Regions from separate parts of the Yersinia enterocolitica subsp. enterocolitica genome, predicted to be linked through region 2. Evidence: predicted binding sites of a transcription regulator. Region 2 holds the regulator's gene; each other region holds the start of a gene.

Region 1 (7,631 bases), 3.6 Mb from region 2:
ACCATACGTGGACTCGGTACCAAACCGGTGACACTGAGCACAATACCATCCGGGCTTAACTGACTAAATTTCACTGATGGAGCCGGAGTATCGAGTATCGATTCGTGCTCTTCGTAAGCTGCTATCAGCAACTCTTGCGCCAGTTCAACATCTAAATCCAGCGGGAATGTCAGGGCAATGGTCACTACCCCTTGCGCATTAGCCATCGTGGCGTTACGCACATTCTGTGAAATCAATTGGGAGTTTGGCACGATAACCGTCGAACGGTCGCTGAGTTGAATTTCTGTGGCGCGAACATTAATACGCCGAATATCGCCCTCAACGCCACTAATACTGATTAAATCGCCCACTTTCACCGGGCGCTCGGTGAGCAAAATAATGCCGGAAATAAAGTTCTTCACAATCTCCTGCAAACCGAAACCAATACCCACTGATAATGCACTGACAATCCAGGCTAATTTATTCCACTGAATGCCGAGTACCGATAAAGTCAGCAGAATCACCAACACATAACCGATATTACTGAACAGAGTGACCGCCGAGGTTTTTATCCCCGTATCCATCTGGGTTTTGGGCAGAAACTCATTACTTAACCAACGTCGCGCGACATTCAGCGCATATAGCCCGATGAGCAGGCAAAGTGCGGCATTAAATAAATTCGTCGGGACGATATTTAATTTTTCCAGCCCTTCCCCACCTAATAGTTCCACGGTTTTTTGTAACAGCGAAACCGGTGTCGTCGAGCCAAAGGAGCCATTAAATAGTGCGATAATAGCCAATAATATCAGTGTCACTTTGCTGGTGGCTGATAATAGTGTTGCGACTTGGGCCAGATGACGATCATCAATATTTAGCGTCTGTTTAATCGCTTTGCCAGCACTGCTGGTGGGTGAAAATAGACTTTCCGCCAAATCAACACAGAGATGGGTCAGTAAATATAAGCAGGAGAGTACCAGGCAAACCCACACCAATTTGTAACTTAAGAATTTCGCCAGTGCGATATATCCCACTAACAAAGAAAGTAATATCGCTATTGCCGTAATGCCAATAGCCAGATGAATCAATCCGGCTAAGGTGGAATAAGCTTCTGGCTTTTCGCCATTAACCACCAAATTACGGCGTATTCGGTTAGCGCGTAGTGGAATAATGGCGGCGGTCAGTGCCACTAATAGGGCCGATATCCCATTGCCAAAAATGGTTCCTGATACGCTGATATTGATCATATTGTTCATCTGATCAATAGCACCAAAAATCATGATGCAACTGGCTAATAGAGGAGGGAACAGTTTGAGGGAGGCGGCGACTTCATCGGCAATAGCGGGCAAACGCCATGAGGGGCGCTGGTTGGATAAGAATGCTCGCCCGAGGCCTGCCACTAACGCAGAGAAAAACATCAGTTGAATAAAAGCCAGCGCAAAGTCCATCACCACCTGCGAGACATCCGACGTGCGAGTGAATGCCTGGATGATACATTGCGCTATGGTGACCGTGATCAGCACGGTGTACAAGGTGGTCGCTGAGGCCATAAAACTGCGGCGCAATGGGCCTTGAGGTAGGCACTTGGTGCAAAACCAGCCCGTCAATTTGTCGAGGAATTTAAAGCCCAATGCACCGATCAACAGTGCCAGCAGCAGGTATATTGCCGTGCCGGTACGCCATTCGGGCTGCCAGGCAGCATTCCAGGTATCGGTTAGCTCTTGTATAAAATCCTTCAGTCGCTTGTCATCATCGGTATTGGGATTGACAATCGGTGCCCAAAATTTAGCCCCCAAAATACTGCCGGAATTTAAGGCAATTTGTGATTTCAGTGCCGTTCGCCGCAAGGCGATAATCTGTGTTTCCAGGTTTTCCGCATTCGCCTTGATAGACAGGGCCTGATCATGCTGGCCTTCTAATTGTATTTTACGAGTGTTTAGCGCTCGGCGTTGTTGGGCCACTATCGGTGTTTCTGTAAGTGTGCCAGCGGCAGGCGGCGGGCCTAAAACATCTAATTGTGTTTGTAGTTGTTCCCGCTTGGGCTTCAATTCTGCCAGAAGAATATCAACATCCTTCACTAGCGCTATTGCTGTTTCATTCAACGCGTTTAGCTGATTATCTGATGTACTAACAGAGACATTTTGTTTTAGCTTATCTAGCTGTTTTTGTAAGCTAATTAATTGTACAGATACTGCCGGTTTCGCCGGTTCTTCATCGTTTTCAGTGGTTGTCTCTGATGTTGTCGCCGCCAAGACCGAACCTGTAGTTGACATCACGGTGAGTGATGCACAAATCAGTGTGAATAACAGACAGAATAGAGGGTAATGTCGAAGTGAAACAACGTGCTCGTTCTTTTTCATAAAACCTGTCAGCCCGAATGTGAATACCACAATTAACCCATTAATTTGTGTAGGTATGCTTGCCTGATACTTATTGTGGCACACCCTGCGAGTTACTGAATAATCTTACTCTGATAATCACTTTCCTAAATTAAATATTAAAGATAATAATTATCATTGTAATTACTACTCTCATTTAATAAATTGTGCCCTGAACTTATGGACCCACGATATGTGGCGCACAGGCAAGGGTATTTGCCGGGCGAAAATAGCAATGGATGCTAATTGATAACCATCTATTTTATATGCTCATTCTCTGGGGAAGATAACTATGTTCTCGGCTTTTATAATAAAGCGCTCCGCTATTTTATGTTCACTGGCTATGTTTATACCCTTAGCCTCTATTGCTGACGATACGATAGAAGTGACGGCTAAAGCAGGCCATGAAGCCGATTTACCCACCTCTGGTTACACCGCAACCACCACTAAAGGGGCCACCAAAACTGATCAGCCGCTCATCCTGACGGCACAATCCGTATCAGTGGTTACCCGCCAGCAGATGGACGATCAAAACGTTGCAACAGTTAATCAGGCGCTGAATTACACGCCGGGTGTCTTCACTGGTTTTTCCGGTGGTGCAACCCGTTATGACACTGTCGCCTTGCGCGGTTTCCACGGCGGTGATGTGAACAATACCTTCCTTGATGGGCTGCGCTTACTCAGTGATGGTGGCAGTTATAATGTGCTGCAAGTGGACCCGTGGTTCCTTGAGCGTATTGATGTTATCAAAGGCCCATCTTCTGCGTTATATGGCCAGAGCATCCCTGGTGGCGTAGTAATGATGACTTCCAAGCGCCCACAGTTTACTTCTGAAGGTCATTTCCGCCTGACGGCCGGTAATAACAATACGCAAGTTGCGGCATTTGATTATACCGACGCGATATCTGAACATTGGGCGTTCCGTCTGACCGGGATAACCCGTAACAGCGACACCATGTATGACCATCAGCGCGAAGAGCGCTATGCGATTGCTCCGTCATTATTGTGGCAACCCGATGAAAATACCTCGTTGTTACTGCGCGCTAATTTGCAAAAAGACCCTTCCGGCGGTTACCACAGTGCGGTACCGGCTGATGGCAGCATTTATGGGCAAAAGTTGAGTCGCGGCTTCTTTGATGGCGAAAGTAACCACAATGTCTTTAAGCGCTGGCAACAAATCTATAGCTATGAATTTTCACATAAGTTTGATGATGTTTGGTCTTTCCGCCAAAACGCCAGCTATACCCATTCCAATACTCAGTTAGAGCAAGTTTACCAAGGGGGTTGGAATAGCGACCGTACTCTGATGAATCGCTATTATTCTGGCGAAGACTCCTCGCTTAATGCGTTTGCGGTGGATAACCAACTGGAAGCGGATTTCGCTACCGCCGCGGTTAAACATAAAGTATTACTGGGCGTTGATTTCCAGAAGTTCCGCAACAATCTGCGCAGTGACAGTGCCTACGCCACGCCGTTAAATCCCTATACCGGTGTTTCAGGTGGTTCGACACTGTATAGCGATTATCTGCTGACCACTCCCGGCATTAATACATCCTATTTAAGCCGCCGCTATGAACAGAGTGGCGTTTATCTGCAAGACGAAATGACACTGGATAATTGGCACCTGAATCTGTCCGGTCGTTATGATCGGATGAAAACGGAAAATATTAATAACACTGCCAATAGCACCGATGAACGTACAGATAACCACGCCAGTGGGCGTGCGTCACTGTTGTACAGTTTTGATAGCGGTATTTCGCCATACGTCAGTTACAGCCAGGCTATTACGCCAAGTTTATTCCCGGATGCACAGCAAAAACTGCTGAAACCGATGACCAGTGAGCAGTATGAAGTGGGGATCAAATATCAGCCGCCGGGCAGCACTTCGCTCTATTCCGCCGCCTTATATGACCTGACTCAAAATGATGTGGCAAACCGTGCAGTACCGGCGACTTATTATGTGCCGGCAGGTAAGGTCAATTCACAAGGGCTGGAATTGGAAGCCAGAAGTCAGATTAGTGACCGGCTGAGTGTGATTGCCGGTTATACCTATAATCGCGTGAAATTCAAAGATGCAATTGATGGCAATGATGGTAATACACCGGTATTAGCACCGTCCAATATGGCATCGCTGTGGGCGCAATATGAGGCGGGTTACGGCATCAATGTGGGGGCGGGTATTCGTTACATTGGCAAGCAGTGGGCAGATGATGCCAATACCTTGCGTGTACCCTCTTATACCTTGGGTGATGCCTCTGTTCGTGCTGATTTAGGGACATGGGCTGCATCGTTGAAAGGCGCGTTTGTTCAATTGAATGTGAATAATATCGCAGACAAAAAATATGTCGCCGCTTGCTATAGCACCTCGTATTGCTACTGGGGCGCAGAGCGCTCAGTACAAGCAACAGTGGGCTACGATTTCTAACCGGTTCCCTATATTCTTCAATAGCCCGCAATCTCTGCGGGCTATTTATCACATTATTTCTTCTCAGCGCCAAAACGGGCGGCTGTAATCTCGCTTAATATCCTCTCGGCTCAGGCCAATATCTTTTAGCTGATCTGAATTCAATCTTGCCATGATATTGGCTGCTTTACGCCGCTCATTCCATTGATACGAATATCTGTATGCTTTTCGCCATAATTGAATAAAAATATTTTGGCGATTTTTTGCAGCTCGAACAGTTGACGAGCAGCATTCATCTATTTGATCTTCAATTATATTATTCATCATCGACTCCCCGTCAGTAGGTGAGCCATTAGCATGAAACTTTGGCGCAAAACATTACAGATGCAAATTAGGACTATTATTTCCATACAGATATGCGATATATCAACTGAATGGTGCAATTCTATGCCATCTGTACTGCTTCTTACTCATTTATCAGGTGATACCAATGACTCGTTACCAACAACTGGCCGATATTCTTAGTCAGCGAATTAAAGCAGGGCTTTATGCCGCCGGTGAGCGGCTCCCCTCGGTCAGACTTTTGAGTAGCGAGCATGGGGTGAGTATTAGCACTGTACAGCAGGCATATCGGCAGCTAGAAGAATGCTTGCTGATTGAGGCGCGGGCGAAGTCGGGTTATTTCGTGCGTTGCAGTTCAAATTTGCCCTCCTTACCCGCCACATGCACCCATGCACAGCGGCCGGTCGAGATTTCGCAGTGGGAAAATACGCTGGCATTTTTACAAAAAAGTGATCAGGAAGATGTTATCCATCTGGGGGCTGGCTCACCAGATCTTTCTGGCCCTGGGCTTAAAATCCTCAGTCGTTTATTGAGCCGGGTGAGTCTTCATCAGAGTGAAGAAGTGCTGGAATACGACAATATTTACGGCTCGCCGGTATTACGTGAACAAATCGCCCGCCTGATGCTCGACAGTGGTAATCATCAATCAGCTGAAAATATTATTATTACTTCCGGATGCCACGGTGCGCTGGCTATTGCATTAGGTGCCGTTTGCCAGTCCGGTGATATTGTGGCGGTGGATTCCCCCAGTTTTCATGGCGCGATGCAAACCCTAAAAGGGATGGGCATGAAGGTGATTGAGATCCCAACCGATCCGGTGGTGGGGATCAGTCTGGAAGCCTTGGAAATGGCTTTGGATCAATGGCCGATCAAAGCTGTGCAACTGACGCCGACCTGCAATAATCCTCTGGGCTACAATATGCCGGATGAGCGCAAAAAGGCATTATTGACCCTCGCCCAGCGTTACGACATCGCCATTATTGAAGATGATGTGTATGGCGCACTGGCTTATCAATATCCGCGCCCACCGACTATTGCCTCATTTGATGATGATGGGCGGGTATTGTTGTGCAGCTCTTTCTCAAAAACGGTGGCACCGGGCTTACGTATTGGTTGGATTTCTCCGGGGCGCTATTTGGATAAAGCGTTACACATGAAATACATCTCTGCCGGACGGGTTGCGTCATTGCCACAGTTGGCGATGGCTGAATTTATCAAGCAGGGCCATTACATGCAGCATTTACGTCGGATGCGCCGCCAATACCAACGTAATCGCGACATTATGACCGGTTGGGTGATGAAGTATTTCCCGCCGAATACGTGTTTGAGTCGGCCACAAGGCAGCTTTATGTTATGGGTCGAATTGCCGCATGGTTTTGATAGCTTGCGCCTAAATCGCTGTTTGTTGCCATTAGGTGTACAGGTGGCGGCCGGATTTATCAGCTCTGCTTCAGGTAAATATCGTAATTGTTTGCGGTTGAGTTACAGCAAACCGATGACGGCTGAAATTGAACGCGCCGTGCAAAAAGTGGGTAAGACAATTTACGAATTGCTGGAAGAGGGTGGGCTGTCGATAGGGACAGAAAAACCAAACCAACCTGGGGTTGGTGAGGTTAATGACAAAGTACCCGTAACGGTGAAAACAGGCAGATCGTAAAGACGCCGTAAACCCCTCCCTGGGGGCTCGAGCCGCGCCGTCCGTGGCGCGGACGCTTTACTCTTCTACCTGTCTTCACCTTACAATATCGAGTCGTCGAGGTTTGTCAGCAGTCTGACCAACCTGAGGTTGGTTTGGCTTGAGATTATTGGCGCAGATAAATTTGCGGCAGGGCGCTTTCAGGGTGACGCGAAATGCCCAAATCAGCCTGATACCAGCGGGTCAGTGTTTCGGCATTGAGCACTTCCTCTGGTGTACCACAGGCCACCAGTTCGCCCTGTGCTAACAGCAAAATACGATCGGCATAGAGTGCGGCCAGATTCAAATCATGCAGCACACAGCACACCGCCAGGGGTTCCTCAAGGGTGAGCTGGCGTAATAAGCGCAGGGTATGCTGTTGATGATACAAATCCAATGCGGAAGTTGGTTCGTCAAGGAACAACCAGCGCGGGGTCGGTTCCGGTTGCCACAGTTGCGCTAACACACGGGCGAGTTGAACCCGCTGTTGCTCGCCTCCGGACAGTGCGCGGTAATCCCGCTGCGCCAGTGCCAGACAGTCGGTTTGCGCCATCACTTCTTGTAACGCCTGACGATTTTGCGCCGCCCCATAAGGGGCTCGGCCCATCTGAATCACTTCGCTAACACTGAATGGAAAGGCCAAATCGCTGTATTGGCGCATCACCGCTCGGGTTCGGGCTAATGCTTGGGGCTGCCAGCTATTGAGGTTCTTACCGAGCAACTGGCAGTGACCTTCAGATGGTGCGAGATAGCCGGTTAATAAACGTAGCAGAGTGGATTTCCCCGCACCGTTTGGCCCGATAATCGCTACCATTTCGCCGCTGGCAATTTGTAGCGAAACGTTATTAATCAGCTT
Region 2 (7,631 bases):
ATCCGCGATAAAACCCTAATACATCAGCCACGACTGAATAATCCACATGAACCCTAATCGTGAGCAGCACACCCTCGCGCAGTCATGATACCCTAACCACAATATCTCTCAGTATGAACTTCGCCATGAAATTAAACTTCCGCCAACAAAACGCACTTTCTCCCACTTCTTCCCTGCCGATCATCTTGATTCATGGGTTATTTGGTAACCTCGATAACCTCGGTGTATTAGCTCGCGACTTACATAAAGACCATGATGTTATCCAGGTCGATTTGCGCGATCACGGTTTATCCCCGCGATCACCCGAAGTGAATTACCCCGATATGGCACAGGATGTGCTGGAACTGATGGACAGGCTTGAGATAAAAAAAGCGATTATTATTGGGCATTCCATGGGGGGAAAAGTGGCGATGGCCATGACAGCAATTGCGCCCGACCGTATCGAAAAACTGATAGCCATAGATGTCGCACCCATCGATTATCAAGTGCGCCGCCATGATCAAATTTTCACCGCTATCAATGCAGTCAGTGCTGCGGGTGTGACTCAACGCCAGGAAGCCGCTCAACTGATGCGCGAATCAATAAAAGAAGAAGGTGTTATTCAGTTCTTATTGAAATCATTCCATAACGGTGAGTGGCGGTTTAACGTGCCCGCATTGTGGGATCAATACGAAAATATTGTTGGCTGGCAACCCATTCCCCCCTGGCCACATCCCATTTTGTTTATTCGCGGTGAACTGTCACCTTATATTCAAGACAGCTATCGCGATGAGATTGCCCGTCAATTCCCACAAGCACGCGCCCATGTTGTCGCCGGAACCGGACACTGGGTGCATGCAGAAAAACCAGATTCTGTCTTACGTGCCATTCACCGCTTTATTGATGAAGAGAGTGATGAAGATAGCACTGGCGAAAAATAGCGCTGAGTAAAAAACGAACCGCGCGCGATGGATGTTGATTAAAAATCATACCCTGGGGAAAAGAAATGTATTTCCTGTGGAAAAATTGTGCAAAAAAGAGTGAATTAGCCCAATCTAATCACAGTAAGGCATTGTCGTTGCTCGGTTGGCTAGGGTATTATGGCGCGCTATAAATTTGCTCCGATATTTGGTAGCAAATGCAAATTCAGGCTGTTGGTTCATACCCAATTGAAGGGTTGTTGTGATGTTATAAGCAGCACCAACTCAGAAAGGTATCGGCCTGAAACGTGTAAACCGAATCGTCAGAAATTTCTGATGTAAATCCCTTGTAGTACCGCTACCTATGGCAAAAGAACAAACGGATCGCACGACGCTGGATCTGTTCGCAGATGAACGCCGTCCGGGGCGCCCGAAAACAAATCCATTATCGCGTGATGAACAGCTTAGAATTAATAAGCGAAATCAACTACGGCGCGATAAAGTACGTGGTTTACGGCGCGTGGAACTGAAAATTAATGCCGATGCCGTCGACACTCTCAATAGTCTTGCAGAGCAACGCAACATCAGCCGTAGTGAACTGATTGAACAGATGTTATTGGCTCAATTGGCGCACTCACAAGAAGGGTTTTAACCCTATCGGTTATCACGACGGCGTGGCGTAAGTGATTACGCCACGCCAATATCCCTATCCCAAATTTTAGAAAGTTTCCCAGTTTGCGTTGTTGTCTACCTTGGCAATAGGCGCTGTCGTTAATACCGTAGCCCGAGGTTTAGCTACCGATTTTGTCCGCACATCATCTGATTGCAATTTAAACACTGCCACTGCTTGGTTTAACTGAGTCGCTTGTTCCTCTAGCGCGGCAGCCGCGCGTGAGGCTTGCTGTACCAACGCAGCATTTTGCTGAGTCACACTGTCCATTTCAGCCACTGCCTGCCCGACCTGAGTGATACCTTTGCTTTGCTCATCTGACGCCGATGCTATCTCACCCATTAAATCGGTGACATTGGTGATGGAACGAACAATTTCATCCATAGTTATCCCGGCACTTTCTACCAAAGCCGAACCACTACTCACCCGGTTAACGGACTCGGTTATCAAGCTATCAATCTCTTTTGCCGCTTGAGCACTGCGCTGGGCCAAATTACGGACTTCACTGGCAACCACCGCGAAACCGCGACCTTGTTCACCTGCTCTGGCCGCTTCAACGGCAGCATTCAGTGCCAGAATATTAGTCTGGAAAGCGATACTGTTAATCACTGTTGTAATTTCAGCTATCTTACGTGAACTGGCTGAAATCTCATCCATGGTATGAACCACATCAGCCACCAGCGCCCCGCCTTTTTTGGCGGTAATAGAAGCATTAGCTGCCAATTGGCTGGCATGATGCGCATTATCTGCGTTATGTTTCACCGTTGCCGTCAACTGCTCCATACTGGCGGCCGTCTCTTCCAATGCGGCGGCCTGCTGCTCAGTTCGCGATGATAAATCTGTATTACCGGCTGAAATTTCTGCCGCCCCGTGATAAATCCCATCAGTGCTACTGCGGATAGCTTTTACCGTATTGGCCAAACTGGCTTGCACATCACGTAGCAGCGGAAACAATTTGCCAACGCAATTACGACCAAAATCGGTAATGGGCTGGCCCAGCTGGCCGGAAGCAATCACGCGAAAATGTGCACGAATATCATCCAATGGGCGAACCAGGTTAGCCAACAGGTAGCGATCGGTTGCCAGTAAAATCACTAATCCGGCCACTAAAGCAGAAATTAATGTCATGCTGCTCACTTTTGTCAGGTGAGCAAACTGCTCTTTAGCCACCCCGATAGCCTTGGATGCAGCTTGATTAAAATTCTCCGCAACAGAGCCATATTGCCGGCTCAGCGCTGGCACTGTCTTTTTAGCTAAATCCTGATAGGCCGCGCTATTGTTCGCCATTGCCGCCTGATACAGCGGAGTGACACCTTGATCAATTAATCCGCTCCACCCATCAATCACCCCATTTACCAATGTAGGATCAATCTGTGCATGGTCAATGGCTTTAAACTGCGCCAACTTCTGTTTCAGATTTTCAAGTGCTGCATTGGATGATTTGAGTTCCTTATCTGCATCCGCAATATTGCCGCTCTGACGGTAATCGACTGAGCGGGCAAGACGTGTCACCATCCGAAAATATTGATCCGTCCCCTGATTGACCAAATTCATGTTTTCAACCAACACACTATTAGCATTAGAGGATTGAGTCAGTTGATTCAGCGATAGCAACGTATAACCAGATACACCGCCCCATAGCAGGCAAAATGCCCCAAGCACCCAAAGTAACGCGGCTCTGATAGAAATATTTCTTAAAAACTGCATGTTTGTTCTCCTTCACTGCAAATTGCAACCATTCGGTTACACCGCTGTTATCGGCAATGAGGTTATAAGGTTGAGCCACTCACAAAAATTTAATATCGCATAATCTTGATATCGGCCGGACGAGGTTTTCTGGCACTATATGGCCCTATACATGTGTTATATTATTGGGCCAAACGCTCAGTAATTTGCATAACAATTTGAATTTAAAAGGTATTAAGTTATATGGCAACTGTAGGCATTTTCTTTGGCAGCGATACTGGCAATACCGAAAACATTGCCAAGATGATCCAAAAGCAACTGGGTAAAGATGTTGCTGAGGTTCACGACATTGCCAAAAGCACTAAAGAAGATTTAGAAGGCTTTGATATTCTGCTCATCGGCATCCCAACCTGGTATTACGGTGAAGCTCAATGTGATTGGGATGATTTCTTCCCGACACTGGAAGAAATTGATTTCAACGGCAAATTGGTGGCTATATTTGGCTGTGGCGATCAGGAAGATTATGCAGAATATTTCTGTGATGCGATGGGAACCGTGCGCGATATCATCGAACCACGCGGTGCTGCTATCGTCGGTCACTGGCCAACCGCTGGCTACCACTTTGAAGCGTCTAAAGGCTTGGCGGATGACGATCACTTTATTGGTTTAGCCATTGATGAAGATCGTCAGCCAGAATTGACAAATGAGCGCGTTGAAGCTTGGGTAAAACAGATCAGCGAAGAACTGAATCTGGCCGAAATTACCGGTTAATTTGTCATGTCGGAAACGCGGGGATGAAATTTAATATTGCCACGCGTTTCCGTTGCTTCTATCCCTCTGGTTATACTCTGTTAAGCCACCCACAAATCCGCACTTTCATCCGTGCAAAATGAAAATAAACTGCTACAAATTTGTAACCTTATACTTTGCAGTCATATACTTAAATTATGCAACAATCCCATTCATCAATACATTGCATGATTAATCGGGCAAAGTGTGCAATTATATCTTTGTTAACAACCACGGTTTTCATTTGGGGCTAGCAGTTCTATAATGAGACGCAATTGAGAATATTGCGCCACGGATGTCATAGGCTGAACAGCCTTAATTTGAATCGATAGTAACAGGACTGAATCCGCATGACTGACAACAACAAAGCCTTAAAAAACGCAGGCCTTAAAGTAACACTGCCACGGCTTAAAATTCTGGAAGTGTTGCAAGATCCGGTGTGCCATCACGTCAGCGCGGAAGATCTTTATAAAAAGCTGATCGATATCGGTGAAGAAATTGGTTTAGCAACGGTTTACCGTGTACTGAACCAGTTTGATGATGCCGGTATTGTTACCCGCCATAATTTCGAAGGCGGCAAATCAGTCTTTGAGCTGACGCAGCAACATCATCACGATCATCTGATTTGCCTGGATTGCGGCAAAGTGATCGAATTTAGTAATGAATCCATTGAATCGCTTCAACGTGAAATTGCTAAACAACATGGTATCAAGCTGACCAATCACAGTCTGTATCTGTACGGCCACTGTGAAAGCGGCGATTGCCGTGAAAATGAATCTGCGCACGATAAAAGATAATGTCGTTTTATCGCGTTGACTTATAAAGATTTTAAGCGCTGCTGAAATAAATAATCCGCAAGATGGCCGCCTTTCCCGCTCAGTTACCCAAGTGCAACTCGGTTGGGAGTCAGGTGGTCATTCTTATTTATACCCTTCACCCTTGAAGCCGCTGGGTTGTTAGTTATTCTAATTCCCCCTAATCACTGACGTAGGTGATTTATTCGCTTGCCACCCCACTTATCTGCAATTCCAATGACTTTGGGTATACACCCTATTGCTACCTCCATAAATTTAAAACAAAAAAAACCCCGGACTTGCCGGGGGAAAACCATCAACTCAACTTCACTTAATAGTGTTTACCTAAACCTCAGCAAACAGGAGTTAACATCAGACACAGCACTTTGACAGCAATAATCAAACCTTAACCGGCTCCGCACGACTACTACGTTTACCATCCGGGCTGGTGGAACGAATCAATACGTCGCCACTGACTTTCGGTTGTGCTTTGGCATCATACTGCTGCCATTGTTTTCCGCCATCAGTGGAATACTCGATAATCAGACCCGGTAAGGAGATATTAGCTTCCAATTCCCCGCCAACAACTCGCGCCCCTGGAACTGGCAAGCGATAAGCCACTCCGGCTTTATCCAGTTTCGCCAATTCACGTTGGCCCATAATATTGGCAAAACGCTGCCAATCGGAACTCAACGCCTTGGTGTCAACCCTATGCGTTACGCCACCTTGGTACTCACGACCGGCTTTATAATCCTGCTCCCAAGACGCACGATGCCAGGCACGTTCGGCCAGTGGTAATACTCGAGGGAAAATCATGTATTCCATTTGTTCATCAGTTCGTACTGTTTCATTCCATGATTGAACGGAAATACCGTGCACACCCGGCCAAGGTTTATCACTTTTAGCACTGAAATGATTACCGTCACGGTCGACCGATGTTTCCGCGTTTTGTGGCATATTATCCGGCGCGAAACTAAAGACTTTGGCTTCGTCGCTGAAGCGAGTCGCCCAGTAATAACCGCGCTCATTTGGGTTAACTTCATATGGCATGTCGAAATAGACATAATCCGGATTCGACGCGACCACTTCATAGCCTTTATTGGCCCAATCATTGATTGAGTCAGCGCCGCCCCAATAGAGAGTATCCCAGAAGTTAACGCCAACACGTTTAGTGGCAAAGTCTTTCGACGACTTGGCATCTTTAAGGCCATCTTGCCAGGCTTGCATTTTCTCAATGCCATGGGCATTCACCAACTTGCTGACTTCAATCGCAAAGTGGCTGGAAAGATGCTCAACATCCTGAATTTTGCCTTGCTTGACCATATCCTGACAAACTTGCGATTTAGCCCACGGCTTATCTTCCACACTTTTATCAATAATGCCCTTGCCCGGCTCAATGGTGCCATTTTTATCCTGGAACCCTGCCCCCAGACGGATGTTCTTCGCCTCATCACCACCAAAATGCCAGGTGGTCAATGGCATACCGGCTTCTTTGTGCATCTGCGCCATTTCGCCGATCACTTTGTCGACAAAACGTTTAGACGAATCCAGACATGGGTTGAGATAACTTTTGCGTTCATAGAACTGAACAGAAGTCGTGTTGGAATCATCTGTCGGGTCAACCAGGCGGAACTCGTTGGCTTCTTTTTCCTTACCCTGCTTCATCAAATTGTTGTAACGAGCTTCCATCGAGACGACGGCTGCACGCGCGTGGGCGGGCATATCAATCTCAGGAATGACCTCAATTTGGCGGGCTTTCGCGTATTTCAAAATGTCGATGTAATCATCACGGGTAAAGTGACCCGAGCCCAAATTATTGCTATCCGGGCCTGAGCCCAATTGCGGCAGTAAGCAGGTGTTTTCCGTTAAATCGTGGCAACGCTTGCTGCCCACATCGGTCAGTTCTGGCAGGCCTGGTATCTCAATACGCCAGCCTTCATCATCACTCAGATGGAAGTGGAATTTGTTCAGCTTGTAAGCGGCCATCTGATCAAGCAAACGCAATACTGCATCTTTAGTTTTGAAGTTACGCCCTACATCCAGGAAAACACCACGGTATTCAAAGCGTGGCGCATCTTTGGCATCCAATGTCGCAATCTTCTTGCTACCATCAGTCGGTACTAAAGAAAGAATGGATTGCAGGCCGTAAAACACACCTGTTGGGTCAAAACCAATCACTTGCGCGCCCTTTTCACCGATTTTCAGCTCATATGCGCCTGAAACGGCTAAGTCACCTTTAAAGGCAGACGGCTGAATCAAGGTTTTAATCGGGAACCCCGTTGCACCCAACTTCAAGCCAAGTAATGCAAAACGCTGCGCCGCCGCCTCAGCAGCCGGTTTGGGCAAAGTGCTCAGGTCAAGCGCCACACCTTGACTCAAATCGGCATCTTGTTGGTGAACCTTCACTTCCATTGGTGTCGGGATAATCTGCCCGCGCAGGTTAGCTGCCGTTAATGTTTTCACGGCCTCATTTTTGACGAAGCGAGATTCCGGTGTCATTAATACGTTATTGTCGTCTTTAGTACGCTTCCACTGATCGCCCGTAAACTGAGTCAGATATTCATTAATATCTTCAGTATCAGTACTTTTCAGAACTTTTGGTTTTGCATCACCCGAAGTGGCATACCAGCGCGGCATAAAGTCGGTGGCAAATAACTGCCAGTATTCGCCGGTGATCGGGATTTCAACCGCCTGATTGGCAGGGAAACCAGTAAATTTGGCGGTAGGTTCAATTTTATGTAGATCACCCGTCAGGTGAGTAATTTTAAACTGATCATTATCTACGGTGAGAAT
Region 3 (7,631 bases), 810 kb from region 2:
GTAGCAACGCATCAGCGCGCTGTTTTTCAAGAATACGTTGCTGTTCCAGCATATTACTGTTGGTCGGTAAGCCAGCCATAGCCTTGCTCCTCCAACTGTTTCACCAGCGTGAAATCACCAGATTTAATGATTCGCCCCTGATACAACACATGCACAAAGTCAGGTTTGACGTAATCGAGGATGCGCTGATAGTGAGTCACAATAATAAAGGCGCGATCTTGATTGCGTAGTGAGTTCACCCCGTTGGCAACAATTTTCAATGCATCAATGTCCAAACCAGAATCGGTTTCATCCAAAATGCATAAAGAAGGCTCCAATGCGGCCATCTGCAAGATATCGTTGCGCTTCTTCTCACCGCCCGAGAAACCCACATTCACTGAACGGGTCAGTAAGTCTGCTGGCATTTTGAGTAACTCAATTTTCTCTTCGATAAAATCAGCGAAATCAAAACGATCCAGCGGTTCCTGTTGGCGATATTTACGTACCGCATTGACGGCAGTTTGCAGGAAGAAATGGTTGCTGACGCCTGGAATTTCTACCGGGTATTGGAAAGCCAGAAATACCCCCTCGCCAGCCCGAGCCTCAGGGTCAAGTTCCAGCAAGTCTTTACCCTTGAATGTCACACTACCCTCAGTGACTTCATACTCTTCCCTTCCGGCCAGCGCCGCAGACAAGGTACTTTTCCCTGAACCATTTGGCCCCATGATGGCATGCACTTCGCCAGGTTTGATCTCCAAATCCAAACCTTTGAGGATCTCATTACCTTCAACACTGACTTTTAAATTCTTAATGCTTAACATAAGTTTCCTTGGTGCGCAGGCGCGCAAAACTCTGCAAATGCTTATTCAACTGAGACTCAACCAACACTGTGTTCCAGGCTGATGGCTAACAATTTCTGGGCTTCCACGGCGAATTCCAGTGGCAACTCGGAGAACACATCCTTACAGAAGCCGTTAACAATCATTGAAATGGCATCATCTTCGCTGATGCCACGTTGCAAGCAATAAAACAGTTGGTCATCACCAATTTTTGAGGTTGTCGCCTCGTGCTCTAGCTGTGCGGTGTTATTACGCACTTCCACATAAGGGAAAGTATGTGCGCCGGAATCCGGGCCAATCAGCATCGAGTCGCATTGCGTGAAGTTACGGGCGTTATCCGCACCGGGCAAAATTTTAACCAGCCCACGATAGGTATTTTGGCTGTGCCCCGCAGAGATCCCTTTGGCAATAATGGTTGATTTGGTGTTTTTGCCAATATGGATCATCTTGGTGCCGGTATCGGCTTGCTGATGGCCGTTGGTTAATGCAACCGAGAAGAACTCGCCGATAGAGTTATCGCCCTGCAAAATGACACTCGGGTATTTCCAGGTAATGGCTGAACCGGTTTCAGATTGGGTCCATGACATTTTGGAACCCTCACCTTCGCACAGCGCCCGTTTGGTCACAAAGTTGAGAATACCGCCAGTACTGTCAGCCCCCGCAAACCAGTTCTGAACTGTCGAGTATTTCACTTCTGCATTTTTGTGCAAAATGACCTCAACCACTGCGGCATGCAACTGATAGCTATCACGAACCGGCGCAGAACAGCCTTCGATATAACTCACATAGCTGTCTTCATCGGCAATCAGGATAGTGCGCTCAAACTGACCGGTTTTGGCGGCATTGATACGAAAGTAAGTGGATAACTCCATTGGGCAGCGCACCCCTTTGGGTACATAGACAAAAGTACCGTCAGAAGCGACTGCCGCATTCAGCGCGGCAAAAAAGTTATCTTTGGCGGGAACCACTGATCCCAGATACTTACGCACTAAATCCGGGTATTCCTGAATGGCTTCACCGAATGAGCAGAAAATAATACCTTGTTCAGCCAATTTACCGCGATAGGTGGTCGCAACAGAAACCGAGTCAAAAATGGCATCAACCGCCACTTCAGCCCCTTCCCGCACTGGCACCCCAAGCTGGGCAAAGGCAGATTCAACCTCAGCGGTGAGGTACTCATTCATGGTGTGCGCGGCTGAATCTTCAGCTGATGACTGCTGCAGTGCGCCGGATTGCGAACCGCAGTTATCATCACAGCTACCGCAAGATGGCGCTGAGTAATAGCTGTAATCCTGATAATCCAGACTTTTATAATGCGCTTTCAGCCAATGCGGTTCTTCCATTTCTAACCAACTGCGATAAGCCCCGAGGCGAAACTCCAGCATCCATTCCGGTTCATTACGCTTGGCAGAAATGGCGCGAATCACATCTTCATTGATGCCCTTCGCCAGCTCATCAGTCGCAAGTTGTGTAAAAAAGCCTTCTTTGTAGCGACCATCGCTGACCCAAGCCTGCACATCATCTGGAACTTCTACATTGCTTCGTGTCATTTCGTTTACATCGCTCAAACGCCAAAGCTCTCGCCACACCCGCAGGCGTGCTGAGCTTTAGGATTATTAAATTTAAAAATCTGATTTAGCCCTTCGCGGACATAATCCACTACGGTGCCATCAATAAACGGCATTGCTTTTAGCGGTACGTAAAGTCTGGCACTACCATGCTCGAAAACCAAAGCATCACTGGCTGGCTCCTTAGCCATATCCATCACGTAAGCAAAACCGGCACAACCGGATTGCTTGACCCCCAGCTGCAACCCTTTTATTTCAGGATCCTGTTGCATGAGCCGTGTAATTTGCGCCGCGGCGCTGTCGGTGATCGTAACGCCTTGCCAAACATTATCATCAAGCGAAAATGTCCCGACGGATTCCTGTTGCATATGCCCCACCTTTTATCTCTTAATAATTAGCTGGCTGATTATGGGTAAATCAACACAGATTGTTCACAATGGTAGTGATAATAATTATCACTTCAACCGTTTGTTTTGCAGGGATATTAAGAAAAGTGCCGTTTAGACCTCAAATGAGGCGGCAACGAAAGAAGCATGCTGCGATGGCCGGAGAAGTCTGGGTAAACAAACACACTTTTATCGCCATGAAATAAAACAGTAATTACGACAGCGATGCCTGAATCCCTTGCTATATCAGAGGTTAATTACGGCTAATCTCTGTATTTTTAAACATTCATAAAAAATACCTATTTCTCCATTAACTTTAGCTGAAAACCCCCTCAGGGGGAACCTATCAGAGAGATTCGCCGCATTTATCAGATATACCCTTCATACTCCAAGCTGCATGTGCGTTGGCGGCTCTCGTACCCCGAATCACTTATTTGTCGTTAACCTTAAAGTAAGTAAGCTCATCCTTGAGGCTCACCCTGCGGGCTAGCATAAATGCTGTTCAAATCAGTTGCCGACCGATTTGTCACTCAATTGCCGCTTTCCCACAACTCGAATGATTTAGGGTATCCACACAAGATCAGAAGGTAAGCAATAGAAAGATGTGGTCATGAATGATATTGCTCAAGGCCCACAATTGGCGCTGAGCAATATATATTTATTTTTAGAGAGGTTATTTTGGCGATGATAATACCGCAGTGGTCAAACGAGAGGTGCAGCACAGGCGGTTTTGTTCATCAAAAATCTCAATCTGCCAAACCTGATGACTGCGGCCAACATGAATAGCACGACAACAGCCGCGCACTTTTCCTGACTTTACCGCTTTTAGATGGTTGGCATTGATTTCCAACCCCACGATGTTCTGCCCCTCAGTGGTACATAAATACCCAGCCATCGAACCCAGTGACTCCGCCAACACCACTGACGCCCCGCCATGCAGCAGACCAAAGGGTTGAGTTGTCCGATTATCTACTGGCATCGTAGCTTCCAGTTCGTCATCGGATAATCGAGTAAATTCTATGCCCAGATGCCCGACCATGCAGCCTTGGCTCTGTTGATTTAGCTGTTCCAGCGTTGCAGTGCGTTTCCAAAGCATCCTTTTCCCTTCCTAACCTGGCGTTGCAGCGGTGTTAGCTGCTCTCACTAACCCAAATCACTGACGGGTGTCAGCTCATCGGGATTAGCTCTTTTGCTGCCTACCTGCAACTTCAATTAGTTTGGGGCCCCTGCCTACTTGAAGTTGCAGAAATGTTAATAGCGGGCAAATCTTAAACCAATTCAAGTAGCGCTTGCAATGGATGTCGTATACCGTTGCCTTCAATACGCTTAACCTGGCTGCGGCAAGAATAACCGGTAGCTAAACAACGTTTTGCTGGCAGCTTTTGCAATGCCTGTTGCCAGGATAATGCATAAATACCTAACGAGTTATCGATGTTCTTCGCTTCATGACCATAAGTTCCAGCCATGCCACAACATCCTACACTGACGTTTTCCAGCCTGGCTCCATAACGGGAGAATATCGCAGCCCAATGCTGACTACTGGCGGGCAGTGCGGTAGTTTCGGTGCAATGGCCAAACAGATACCAGGATTCACCGGTCATTTGTTGCTCTTGCTGTTCAGCCAATGCCTCATGTAACCACTCATGCACCAGTTGCACATTAAAGTCACCACGGGAATCCGCCAGAATCTCTTTATATTCATCGCGATAACAGAGCACCAGCGCCGGATCAACCCCGACCATTGGTATCCCCAATAAAGCAATGCGGTTCAGAAAATCAGCAGTTTTCCGCGCCGTTTTAGCAAAACGTTGCAGGAACCCTTTGATATGCTGTGCTTTACCATTCGGCGAGAACGGCAGTAACACCGGATTGAAACCGAGCTTCTCCACCAGCCGGACAAAATCGGCGACAACCTGAGCATCGTAGTAGCTGGTGAAAGGGTCTTGCACTATCAAAACATGCTGACGGCGCTCTGAATCCGGCAACTTCTCCAACTGTTCCAGTGTCATGGTGCTGGCATAGTGACCGGACAATGACTGCTTCAAAGTTGGGCTGGAAAGTAACGGAAGATCCACCATGCCGATGCTTTTGCGGCTTAACGCACTAACCCACGGTTGCTTGAGAAAGAAGTTAAACACTTTAGGCGCTTTCGCCATCAACGGGGCATAGTCTTCTACACCAGCGACCACATAATCACGCAGTGGCCGATGATAGCGAGTGTGATACAACTGTAGGAAACGGGAGCGGAAACCCGGCACATCAATCTTTATCGGGCATTGCGTCGAGCAAGCTTTACACGCCAGGCAACCGGACATCGCTTCTTTCACTTCATGTGAGAAATCATAATCTCCCTGACTGGCATGCCAGGTATTACGCGTCTTTTCAATCAACCCGCGCAAGCTGGGGCGCTGAGTCGCCAGCCCATTTTCCAGTGCCACCGGATCAACCCCTTGTTCGGATAACAGCCGTAGCCATTCCCGAACCAAAGTGGCCCGCCCTTTTGGCGAATGGATTCGGTCACCGGTTATTTTCATCGACGGGCACATGGGGCTACGAGCATCAAAGTTAAAACATAATCCGTTGCCATTGCACTCCATCGCCCCACGGAATGAAGTTCTGACAAAGAGCGGGATACGTCTGTCGAGAGTACCGCGTTTGTCAGAAGTATCGACTTTCATCATCGGGGCATCACTCCCCAATGGAGAGCAAATTTTACCGGGGTTCAGTCGATTATCGGGATCAAATGCCGATTTTATCTGGCGCAACTCATGGTAAAGCACCTCACCGAAGAACTCGGGGCTATATTCCGCGCGAAAGCCTTTACCGTGTTCTCCCCACAATAAGCCGCCATAGCGCGCCGTCAGTTGCACCACTTGATCGGAGATCTGCTTCATCAGCATTTCTTGTTGCGGATCGCACATATCCAGCGCCGGACGAACATGCAACACACCGGCATCCACATGGCCAAACATGCCATAGGTCAGATTATGGCTATCCAGCAACTGGCGGAATTCCACAATATAATCAGCTAAATGGTGCGGCGGCACACAAGTATCTTCCGCAAAGGGGATAGGTTTCGCCTGCCCTTTACTGTTACCCAGCAAACCAACCGCTTTTTTGCGCATGCCATAAATGCGCTCAATTCCGGCTAAATCACTGCAAATCTGATAACCAATCACCCCGCCTTCGCGCGCCGCCATCAAATCATCCAAACGTTGGCAAAGTGATTCCATTTGGCTGTCAATCAGTGCCTTATCATCACCGGCGAACTCGACAATATTCAGCCCCAGCATCTCTTTATCCGGAACATCCGTAATGAGTTCTTTGACCGAGTGCCAGACAATATCCTCTTTCGCCAGATTGAGGACTGTTGAGTCCACGGTTTCCACTGACAGCGCTTTGGCTTCCACCATAAAAGGCGCATTGCGCAGTGCCGAATCGAAAGAGTCATACTTCACATTCACCAAACGGCGAACTTTTGGCAGTGGCGTAATGTCCAGTGTGGCTTCGGTAATAAAGGCTAGCGTCCCTTCAGCACCGGTTAAAATACGCGTCAGATCAAATATTTGTAGATCGTCACTGAACACATGGCGCAAATCATAGCCAGTCAGGAAGCGGTTTAATTTAGGGAATTTTTCCAGAATCAGCGCCCGCTGATCCCGACAGCGGTTAAGCACGGTATGGTAAATACGCCCGGTGACTGAATCTTCCTGCGCAATCGTTTCCGCCAGTGACGTCGGCATAGCGCGAGTATCCAGCATCTCGCCACCCAGCAAAATAGCGCGCAACCCCAGAACATGGTCGGAGGTTTTGCCATAGACCAATGAGCCCTGACCGGAGGCATCAGTATTAATCATGCCGCCCAATGTAGCGCGATTACTGGTGGATAATTCCGGCGAGAAGAAATAGCCAAATGGACGTAAGTATTGATTAAGTTGATCTTTAATCACCCCCGCTTCAACTCGCACCCAGCCTTGCTCTACATTGATATCCAGAATGCGGTTCATATGGCGCGACATATCCACCACAATACCGGTATTCAATGCCTGACCATTGGTTCCTGTTCCGCCACCACGTGGCGTGAAGACCAACGATTTAAAATTTTCCTGCCCGGCCAGACGACCAATCAGTGCGACATCCGCCGTCGAGCGCGGAAAGATAACAGCATCAGGAAGCAGTTGATAAATACTGTTGTCCGTCGCCATGGTTAGGCGATCTGCATAATTGGTAGCGGTATCGCCGGTGAATCCGTTTTGCTTCAAAGCATCCAAAAAATCCAGCACCAACTGAATAACACCTGGCGCTTGAGAAATCTGTGGGATCATTAGTGTGACCCTATCTATATGTGGGTTTGTTTTAAGGACTATTCCACTGAAAGACTATCCGTTACCCATCACCTTTGTCGAACGATTTATACCAATTCAGAACGATGGGAAAGAGATGTCTGGCGACCAAGGTTAAATACAGTAATAAATTATTAAGTATCAAAATTTTATATTGCGCAAATAATAATCAAACCACAATCAGAACGTGCTGTTACATCACTTTTACTGCAATCGGATTTATATTATCCCGAGGACATTGCCTTTTTTTGATAAAAATACAGCAGTAAAACTCAAGTGTATCTGTTAAAAACCGCTGAAATACACCATGATTACAGCTGACCCTGAATAAGATTGGTGCAAATATCTCATTAGTGCATTTTCTAATGAGTACAAATAAAACAGTGCGATGGCCACCTTGCCATGATTTGTGAAGTGAGAACCCACTGATGAATTACCCGCAGCTACGTCGTTTCGATTTACCCAAACTGATGTTTGGGGTGATATTCATTATGATAATGATTATCGCCAGTTTTT
Region 4 (7,631 bases), 570 kb from region 2:
AGGTGCCACTATGGGAAGACAGAAAGCAGTGATCAAAGCTCGTCGTGAAGCGAAACGCGTTATTAGACGTGATTCACGTAGTCATCGTCAGCGTGAGGAAGAAAACGTGACATCGTTAGTGCAAATGGGCGGTGTTGAATCAATAGGTATGGCACGGGATAGCCGTGATACCTCCGTTATTCAGGCGCGTACGGAAGCTCAAGGTCATTACTTATCAGCCATAGAAAGTAAGCTGCTCATCTTCGCCACCGGTGAAGCAGGGTGTGGTAAAACCTTTATTAGCGCGGCCAAGGCTGCTGAAGCATTAATTCACAAAGAAGTAGATAGGATAATTGTGACGCGACCTGTACTACAGGCAGATGAAGACTTGGGCTTCTTGCCCGGTGATATTTCTGAGAAATTCGCGCCTTACTTCCGCCCGGTGTATGACATTCTGCTGCGCCGACTCGGATCTTCTTTCATGCAATATTGTTTACGGCCGGAAATCGGTAAAGTCGAAATTGCGCCTTTTGCGTATATGCGCGGGCGTACCTTTGAGAATGCGGTGGTGATCCTCGATGAGGCACAAAACGTGACCGCCAGCCAAATGAAAATGTTTCTTACCCGCCTCGGTGAAAATGTCACTGTTATCGTGAATGGTGATATCACTCAGTGCGACCTGCCGCGTGGGGTGAAATCAGGTCTTAGCGACGCACTGGAGCGTTTTGCTGAGGATGAAATGATTGGCATTATTCGCTTTGATAAACAGGACTGTGTCCGCTCTGCACTCTGCCAACACACCTTGAATGCCTATTCATAACTCAAGGTTATGAATGGATGACCCGATAAAAAAGGGCAAGCGTTTATAGCGCTTGCCCTTTCAGATTACTGATAAAGTCAAATGAAGGGGAATCGTGCCGTTGGGGCCGCTCTTGGTTTCAAATACAAGTGCGTAAGCCACCGAAGTGCCCCTGGGTGCGGTAAACCCTTCACTCACTGAGCTATCAGCAGCTTAGTCCATCGCTACAACATAATCGTCATCATATACGCGGCAAACAAGGCCAGATGGGCGGTGCCGTTGAGCACGTTGGTTCTGCCGGTAGAGAATGAGATTTGCGACAGAATCAAGACACTGACCATGACCACGATATGTGGCGCTTCCAGGCCAAAGTTCAACTCCTGCCCAGTCAGTACGGCAATTAAGGTTACCGCTGGCACAGTTAGGGAAATCGTGGCCAGCACCGAGCCGAAGAACAGGTTCATCGCGCGCTGCACCTGATTTGCCAATACTGCTTTTAATGCACCCAACCCTTCCGGTGACAAGATAAGCAAAGCAATCAGGAAGCCGGTAAATTTAGCCGGTGCATTTAACTCAGTCAGCAGCGCTTCCAGTGGGTTGGCATCAAATTTAGTCACTGCAATTACCGCAACCAAATGAATCAACAGCCAAAATGTGTGCCACAGGCTACTGTGAGATGACGGTTTACCGTGATGCGGGTCACTTGGGTCATCGCCTTCGTCTTCATGTTCGTAGACAAACAGGCTTTGGTGGGTTTTAGTTTGGATCAGCAGGAAAACACCATACATCGCCGCCGAAATCGCGGCGACTACCAGTGATTGTGCCACGCTAAAATTGCCATCGGGCAGGGTACTTGGTAATACCAGTACAATGATAGCCAGTGGGAAGATAGCCATCAGATACTGTTTGATACCGACCAGATTGACATGCTGGGTGGCAAATTTACGTCCACCGAGCAGCAACGACACACCCACCAATCCCCCGATAACAATCATAATGATGGAATAGAGTGTATCGCGCATCAAAGCGGGGGCGGCATCACCTGTTGCCATCATCGCTGAGATCAAACTGACCTCCAGCACCACCACCGACAGACTAAGAATCAATGATCCATAGGGTTCACCCAAACGGTGTGCCAAAACGTCAGCATGACGTACCACACTGAAAGCACTGCTTAGAATACCGACCAGTGCAATCATGTTGATAACGATTACCGCTGCAAAATTGCTGGTATCACCCCAGATATTAAGAATAACCAGCGCAATAATAGGCAGGATAAGGGAGTATTCGTGATGGCGAGATTTAGATCGGCCAGGATCATTTTGCGACTTCATTTCGAGCACGCTCCTAATAACTTTACTGCATTAAACGGGCATTAGAGCCATTTAACGATAATTAAGCGCCATATTGCAGGCTAAGTAGCTTTAAGACTAACAAATAACAGGGAATTGTCGCAGGAAATTTACAAGGTTTTAACGAGGAAAGGTAAAAAAAGAGTCAGCAAAATGGACATCAGAGGATAATGTCCATTGATTTTACAGATATTAATAAGATCTAGTCGTCAAGATTGTCCATCACTTCATGGCGTTGGTGATGATAGTCTTCTTCATTGAGGCCTTCACGCCAATAGGGAACGGCATAGAGTTGTTGGCGTTCGCAGCCTTTTTCACGCCGGAGATAACGGCGTAACTGCACCACCATCCGATCTTCACCGGCCAGCCAAAATGTAGCTTCCTCCATCGGCAGTTCAAGTGCGCAGAATTGGGTGATAACTTCATCGGTTTTTTCAGTACCACCAATGACCCAACTCAGTTCAACACCTGCCGGCTTCACCAGATTAAGCACATCCTGTGGGGTATCGACACGAATAATGGCATGACCCTGCGCATCGGCGGGTAATGTTTCTAATAGGGCCGCGATAGCAGGTAATGAAGAGGGGTCACCCACCAGATAGCTGTATTCAGCCGCTGGCAGCATGGTTTCAGGGCCGCCTGGATTGGTAATGCCTATCCAGTCACCTGATTTAGCATTGCGGGCAAAATTAACCGCTGGGCCGCTGTGGTCATGAAGTGCAAATTCAATGTCTATCTCACAACGTTCAGGTCTGATGGCCCGAACCGAGTAGGTTCGAACAATCGGGCGTACTTCTGCTGCTGGCCATTGTGGGCCTTTCTCACCAAGCACCGGCAGTTCCGGCTGTGTTTGGTGTGCTAATGGCAGGAAGACTTTTAAATGTGCACCAGCACAATCTGCCGGGTAATTGTGCAATGTCGGACTGTAGAAAGTGACTCGGCGTAGGTGTGGGGAAGTGTCTACCACCTTTTTGACTTGTACCAGGCGCGGAGGGGTTGGACGGTATTTGGGTTTTGCTGCGGTTGATTCTGTGGTCACAGTTTATCCTTCTTATCTTATGGCGTTTTATTCTGGTTCGTCAGCAGCATGGATGCGGCTTATCAAGGCATAAACTATATCACCAACCAATGTTAATGATAATTATTTGCATGAATAGAATGTAAGGAAAACGAAAAGAGTGAGTTGCCCCACCAGAGTGGGAGGGCAAAAAAGTGATTTACCGAAGAATTAGCGGATAGGTTGCACGATAGCCACACGGCGGAAATGCATGCGTAGCCGTAACATGGTCACCAGTGCAACAATCATCACCGCCATCGCGGCAAGAGGGAGTTGTTGTAAGTGCAAGCCAAATGCCAGCAAGGTACCACCGAGCCAGGCCCCCAAAGCATTACCTAAATTGAATGCACTCTGATTAAAGGTTGATGCCAGATTAGGAGCATCTCTGGCTTGATCCACCACTAATAGCTGCAACATTGGGCAAAGGGCAAAAGCCACAATACTCCAGATGAACAAGGTCAGAACTGCCGGTAGGTAAAAACCAATGGTGTAATGCAATGCCAGCAGAATACCTATCAAAATGACAATCAGACGTGTCATTGAGCCGACCAGATTTTTATCACCTAAGCGACCACCCAGCACACTGCCAATGGATAATCCAACGCCGAGGATCAGCAAGACAATGGTGACGCCATGTTCAGAGACACGGGTAACCTCGCGCAGCAGGGGGGCAATATAGGTGAAGACGGTAAACAGACTGGTATTGGTTAACACTGATAGCAGTAAAGCTGTTTGCACTTTTTTCTGCATCAACGTTTTGAACTCTAATTTCGGGCTGATTTTCTTCATCGGAATATTGCTAGGTAACCAGGCGATCACGGCGATGATGGCGACAATACCGATGGCGCTAACTCCCCAGAATGCAGCACGCCAGCCGAAAGCTTGCCCAATAGCCGTGCCCAATGGCACACCGAGCACATTTGCCAGCGTGACCCCCATAAACACTAATGCAATTGCCCGCGCACGGCGATTGGGCTGAACCAAATCGGTGGCGACCACTGAAGCTAATCCAAAGAATGTGCCATGACACAATGCCGCAATAATACGTGCAGCCATCAGCAAGTTATAAGTTTCAGCCAAGGCACACAGGATATTGCCGATAATAAATAAAACAATTAAACCCAATAAGGTGGATTTACGCGGCACTCGCGCTGTTGCAATGGCCAACAGTGGAGCACCTATGACCACGCCCATAGCATAGACTGATACCAACATTCCGGTTTTAGGGATACTGACCCCGAGATCATGGGCGACTTCTGGTAATAGCCCCATAATGACAAACTCGCTGGTACCAATGCCAAATGTAGCAATGGTCAGCGCGATAATAGCCAACGGCATGAATAACTCCTGAACCGGCTCAACGGGTATGAAGAGACTGACAAATAGTCTTTGCAGGTAAATTTAATCGGCCGATTCTAGCACTGCCCCAAAATAGCGTCTAACGGCAAAGTGCTATATTAAAAAGTTATTTAATATAGCTGATTTTATTCTTGTGTATTAACTTGCGTGAAGTTGGTTATTTTCTATAAATCTTTATTTTTTTGATAATTAAGCCTATTTTTCAATCTTTCGGCTTTATCTGACTTTTGGTGTAAGCCATTAACTTTGCTTAGTACAAAAAAGCATAAACAACGGTTTTTTTGTATTTGTTTGTCTCTATTATCCCCGCGATTCTGTACATCAATCAGAATGAAAGGGGCAAAGTATGAATTTCCAACAGCTTAAAATTATTCGGGAATCGGCCCGTTGTAATTACAATCTGACTGAAGTAGCAAATACATTATTTACCTCGCAATCGGGCGTGAGCCGGCATATTCGTGAGTTAGAAGAAGAATTGGGTATTGAGATATTTATTCGGCGTGGAAAACGCCTATTGGGAATGACTGAGCCGGGCAAAGAGTTACTGGCAGTCGCAGAGCGCATGTTAAATGATGCCAATCAAATTCGCCGCCTGGCTGATGTTTTTAGCAATAATGATAGCGGGCAGTTGCATATTGCGACCACGCATACTCAAGCCCGTTACAGTTTACCGCGGGTGATAAAGGAGTTTCGTCTGCTGTATCCACAGGTCAAACTGGTTATTAGCCAGGGAAATCCACAAGAAATTGCGGCGATGCTGCAATCCGGTGAGGCTGATATAGGGATTGCCACTGAAGTACTGATGAGTGATGAATCTGTCGCGGCATTTCCTTATTACCGTTGGCATCACGCGATTGTGGTACCCGAAAATCACCCATTAACACAAGAGCCACATATCACGCTGGAAACCTTGAGTACCTTGCCATTAATTACTTATCGACAAGGGATAACCGGCCGATCACGGTTGGACAATGCCTTCAAAAATGCCGGATTAACCCCCGATATTGCCCTCAGCGCACAAGATTCTGATGTGATTAAAACCTATGTCGAGCTAGGCATGGGAGTGGGGATTCTGGCGGATATGTCATACGAAGCACATCGTGACAAGGGGCTGGTGCGCCTTAATGCAGAGCATTTATTTGATGCGAATACAGTGTGGTTAGGATTAAAACGAGGTCAGTTACAACGTAACTTTATTTGGTTCTTTATCCAGCTCTGCAATCCAACACTTTCTCTGCATGATATTAAAGAGAAAGTGTTGGCAGAAGCACCAGACGAAGTGGTGATTGATTACCAGATTTAGTCCCTATGTGAGTCGGGCTGGCGATTATGTAACATCGTCAGTCAAGGTCATCATTGTCCGGTGTAAATCGTACCCGAACTTCTGTTCCACCTTCTTCCCGTTGGCGGATATCACAATGCCCATGCAGGCTGGCAGCTCGGTCTTGCATAATCATTAGACCGTAATGATTCGGCCGTTTGCTGGCTTGACCAATGCCACAGCCATTGTCGAGGATTGACATGACGACATCACCTTGCTCCGCAGTGACTTTAACGGCGGCCTCAGTGGCGTGGGCATGTTTATAAATATTATTCAGCGCTTCACGGGCAATATTGACCATGTGAATGGCTTGATGGTTGGGAATAGAGTCTGATGGTAAGTTGAAATCGAGTGTAATGGGTAAGTTGGCGCGCTCGCTGAATTCATTGACTAAGTTTTGGAGTGCGGCTTGCAATGTCGCTTCATTGAGTTTCAAGCGAAATGTGGTTAGCAACTCCCGCAGTTGGCGGTAGGCGATATTAAGTTCATCGCGCATTTGTTGTATCAATAGCTTACTGGGATCGGGTAAGTCCGGAACTTGCATCTGCAAACAGCTAATTTGTATTTTCAGGCAGGAAAGAGATTGCGCGATGGAGTCATGCAGTTCGCGCGCAATGGCTGAACGCTCCTCCATCAACAGGAGTTGCTGCTGATGTCTCGCCTGACTTTCCAGCGCCAATGTGCTGGTCAATTGCTCGACCAACATATTCACCAACTGTTGCTGATCGGAATTAAGCGGTGTTTCTGATGGGAGTTTTGCCAGTAATAAACCATATTGACCCAGCTTATCGTTCAAGCGCCAGCTTAGTGATTCCCGCGCTGTCGGCGGGTTCGTGACAATGAATGACCCGCTAATGGTTAATTGTGTCGGGCGATTTTGTGGCGGTAAATATTCACCATCTAAATGGTCAGCCAGGTGTGAGCGATAAAGGTGATTCTCGTATAAGCAGATTTGCACATTTTCGAGCGGTGTCAGGGTTTGCAACTGTTCGATGACTGGCACCAAACGCTCACTCAATGGTTGAGTGGTATGCAGTTGGCGACTGCTGTGATAAAGAAACGCCAGCACCTGGTTTTTCTGTTGTAAGTCAGCTGTTTTCTGCGCAACTCTCTGCTCCAAATCACTGTATATCACTGACAGTTCCTGCGACATTCTATTCAGTGCGGTGCCCAACATCCCCATCTCATCGCGCTGATAAGGCAGAGAGAAGCGCTTGCTGAAATCACCGCGTCCGATGGCATTCGCCATCGAGATCAGTTGCAGCCACGGGCGCAATAAACGGCGGCGAAGATAATAAATGGTGGCGAGCATCAAGCCCAGAGTCAACACAATGAACACCAACTGAATCATCGTCACCAGCAGTAGACGCTGCTCGGTTTTATGGTCAATGGCTAATACCAATGCATCAAGCTGGTGGACAAAATCGGCGACATTGGCGGCAACATCATCGGGCTGCTTAGCTTGTAGCAGTTGTGGTTTTAAGGTGTTTTGCCAGTAACGTTCGATTTGTTGGTATTGACGGGTTAACCCCTCCCGCTGGAGGGCGTGTTGTAAGTCATCGCTGGTTTTGTCCTGCTCTAGTGCCGCTAAATAGGGTAGATCCCCTTTATCTAATGGCACCATGGAAAGCAGCCGGTAACTTTGCATTCGCAAAGATCCCGCTTTATTGATCGCGTGCGCGTTACCTTGAATGCTTTGGGCCATCCATGACGAGATTGTCATACCAGCCAGCCCCAACATTCCCAGTAGTATCATTAGCAAAG

The links. Region 2 encodes Fur, which represses iron uptake genes when iron is present. Its sites were predicted from a motif close to ATAATAATGAGAACNACTATCAA; they were not measured.
Region 1: the regulator Fur is predicted to act here: its motif matches at 2,471-2,493, upstream of FGL26_RS17685 (TonB-dependent siderophore receptor).
Region 3: the regulator Fur is predicted to act here: its motif matches at 2,823-2,845, upstream of sufA (Fe-S cluster assembly scaffold SufA).
Region 4: the regulator Fur is predicted to act here: its motif matches at 3,259-3,281, upstream of FGL26_RS03200 (siderophore-interacting protein).

The regions. Positions count from the first base shown of each region.
Region 1 is NZ_LR590469.1:3,729,766-3,737,396, forward strand. Features, by position in the region: gene FGL26_RS17680 (DUF3772 domain-containing protein) at 1-2,228, opposite strand, end outside; gene FGL26_RS17685 (TonB-dependent siderophore receptor) at 2,647-4,779, shown strand; gene FGL26_RS17690 (DUF1127 domain-containing protein) at 4,843-5,082, opposite strand; gene FGL26_RS17695 (aminotransferase-like domain-containing protein) at 5,249-6,757, shown strand; gene FGL26_RS17700 (heme ABC transporter ATP-binding protein) at 6,903-7,631, opposite strand, start outside.
Region 2 is NZ_LR590469.1:119,964-127,594, reverse strand. Features, by position in the region: gene ybfF (esterase) at 126-920, shown strand; gene ybfE (LexA regulated protein) at 1,264-1,551, shown strand; gene FGL26_RS00620 (methyl-accepting chemotaxis protein) at 1,618-3,276, opposite strand; gene fldA (flavodoxin FldA) at 3,499-4,026, shown strand; gene fur (ferric iron uptake transcriptional regulator) at 4,395-4,841, shown strand; gene FGL26_RS00605 (beta-N-acetylhexosaminidase) at 5,238-7,631, opposite strand, start outside.
Region 3 is NZ_LR590469.1:930,521-938,151, reverse strand. Features, by position in the region: gene sufD (Fe-S cluster assembly protein SufD) at 1-79, opposite strand, end outside; gene sufC (Fe-S cluster assembly ATPase SufC) at 54-800, opposite strand; gene sufB (Fe-S cluster assembly protein SufB) at 857-2,368, opposite strand; gene sufA (Fe-S cluster assembly scaffold SufA) at 2,383-2,754, opposite strand; gene FGL26_RS04335 (hotdog fold thioesterase) at 3,446-3,868, opposite strand; gene ydiJ (D-2-hydroxyglutarate dehydrogenase YdiJ) at 4,041-7,097, opposite strand; gene ydiK (AI-2E family transporter YdiK) at 7,544-7,631, shown strand, end outside.
Region 4 is NZ_LR590469.1:694,087-701,717, forward strand. Features, by position in the region: gene phoH (phosphate starvation-inducible protein PhoH) at 11-799, shown strand; gene chaA (sodium-potassium/proton antiporter ChaA) at 1,003-2,112, opposite strand; gene FGL26_RS03200 (siderophore-interacting protein) at 2,333-3,169, opposite strand; gene FGL26_RS03205 (MFS transporter) at 3,359-4,525, opposite strand; gene cbl (HTH-type transcriptional regulator Cbl) at 4,893-5,849, shown strand; gene narX (nitrate/nitrite two-component system sensor histidine kinase NarX) at 5,887-7,631, opposite strand, start outside.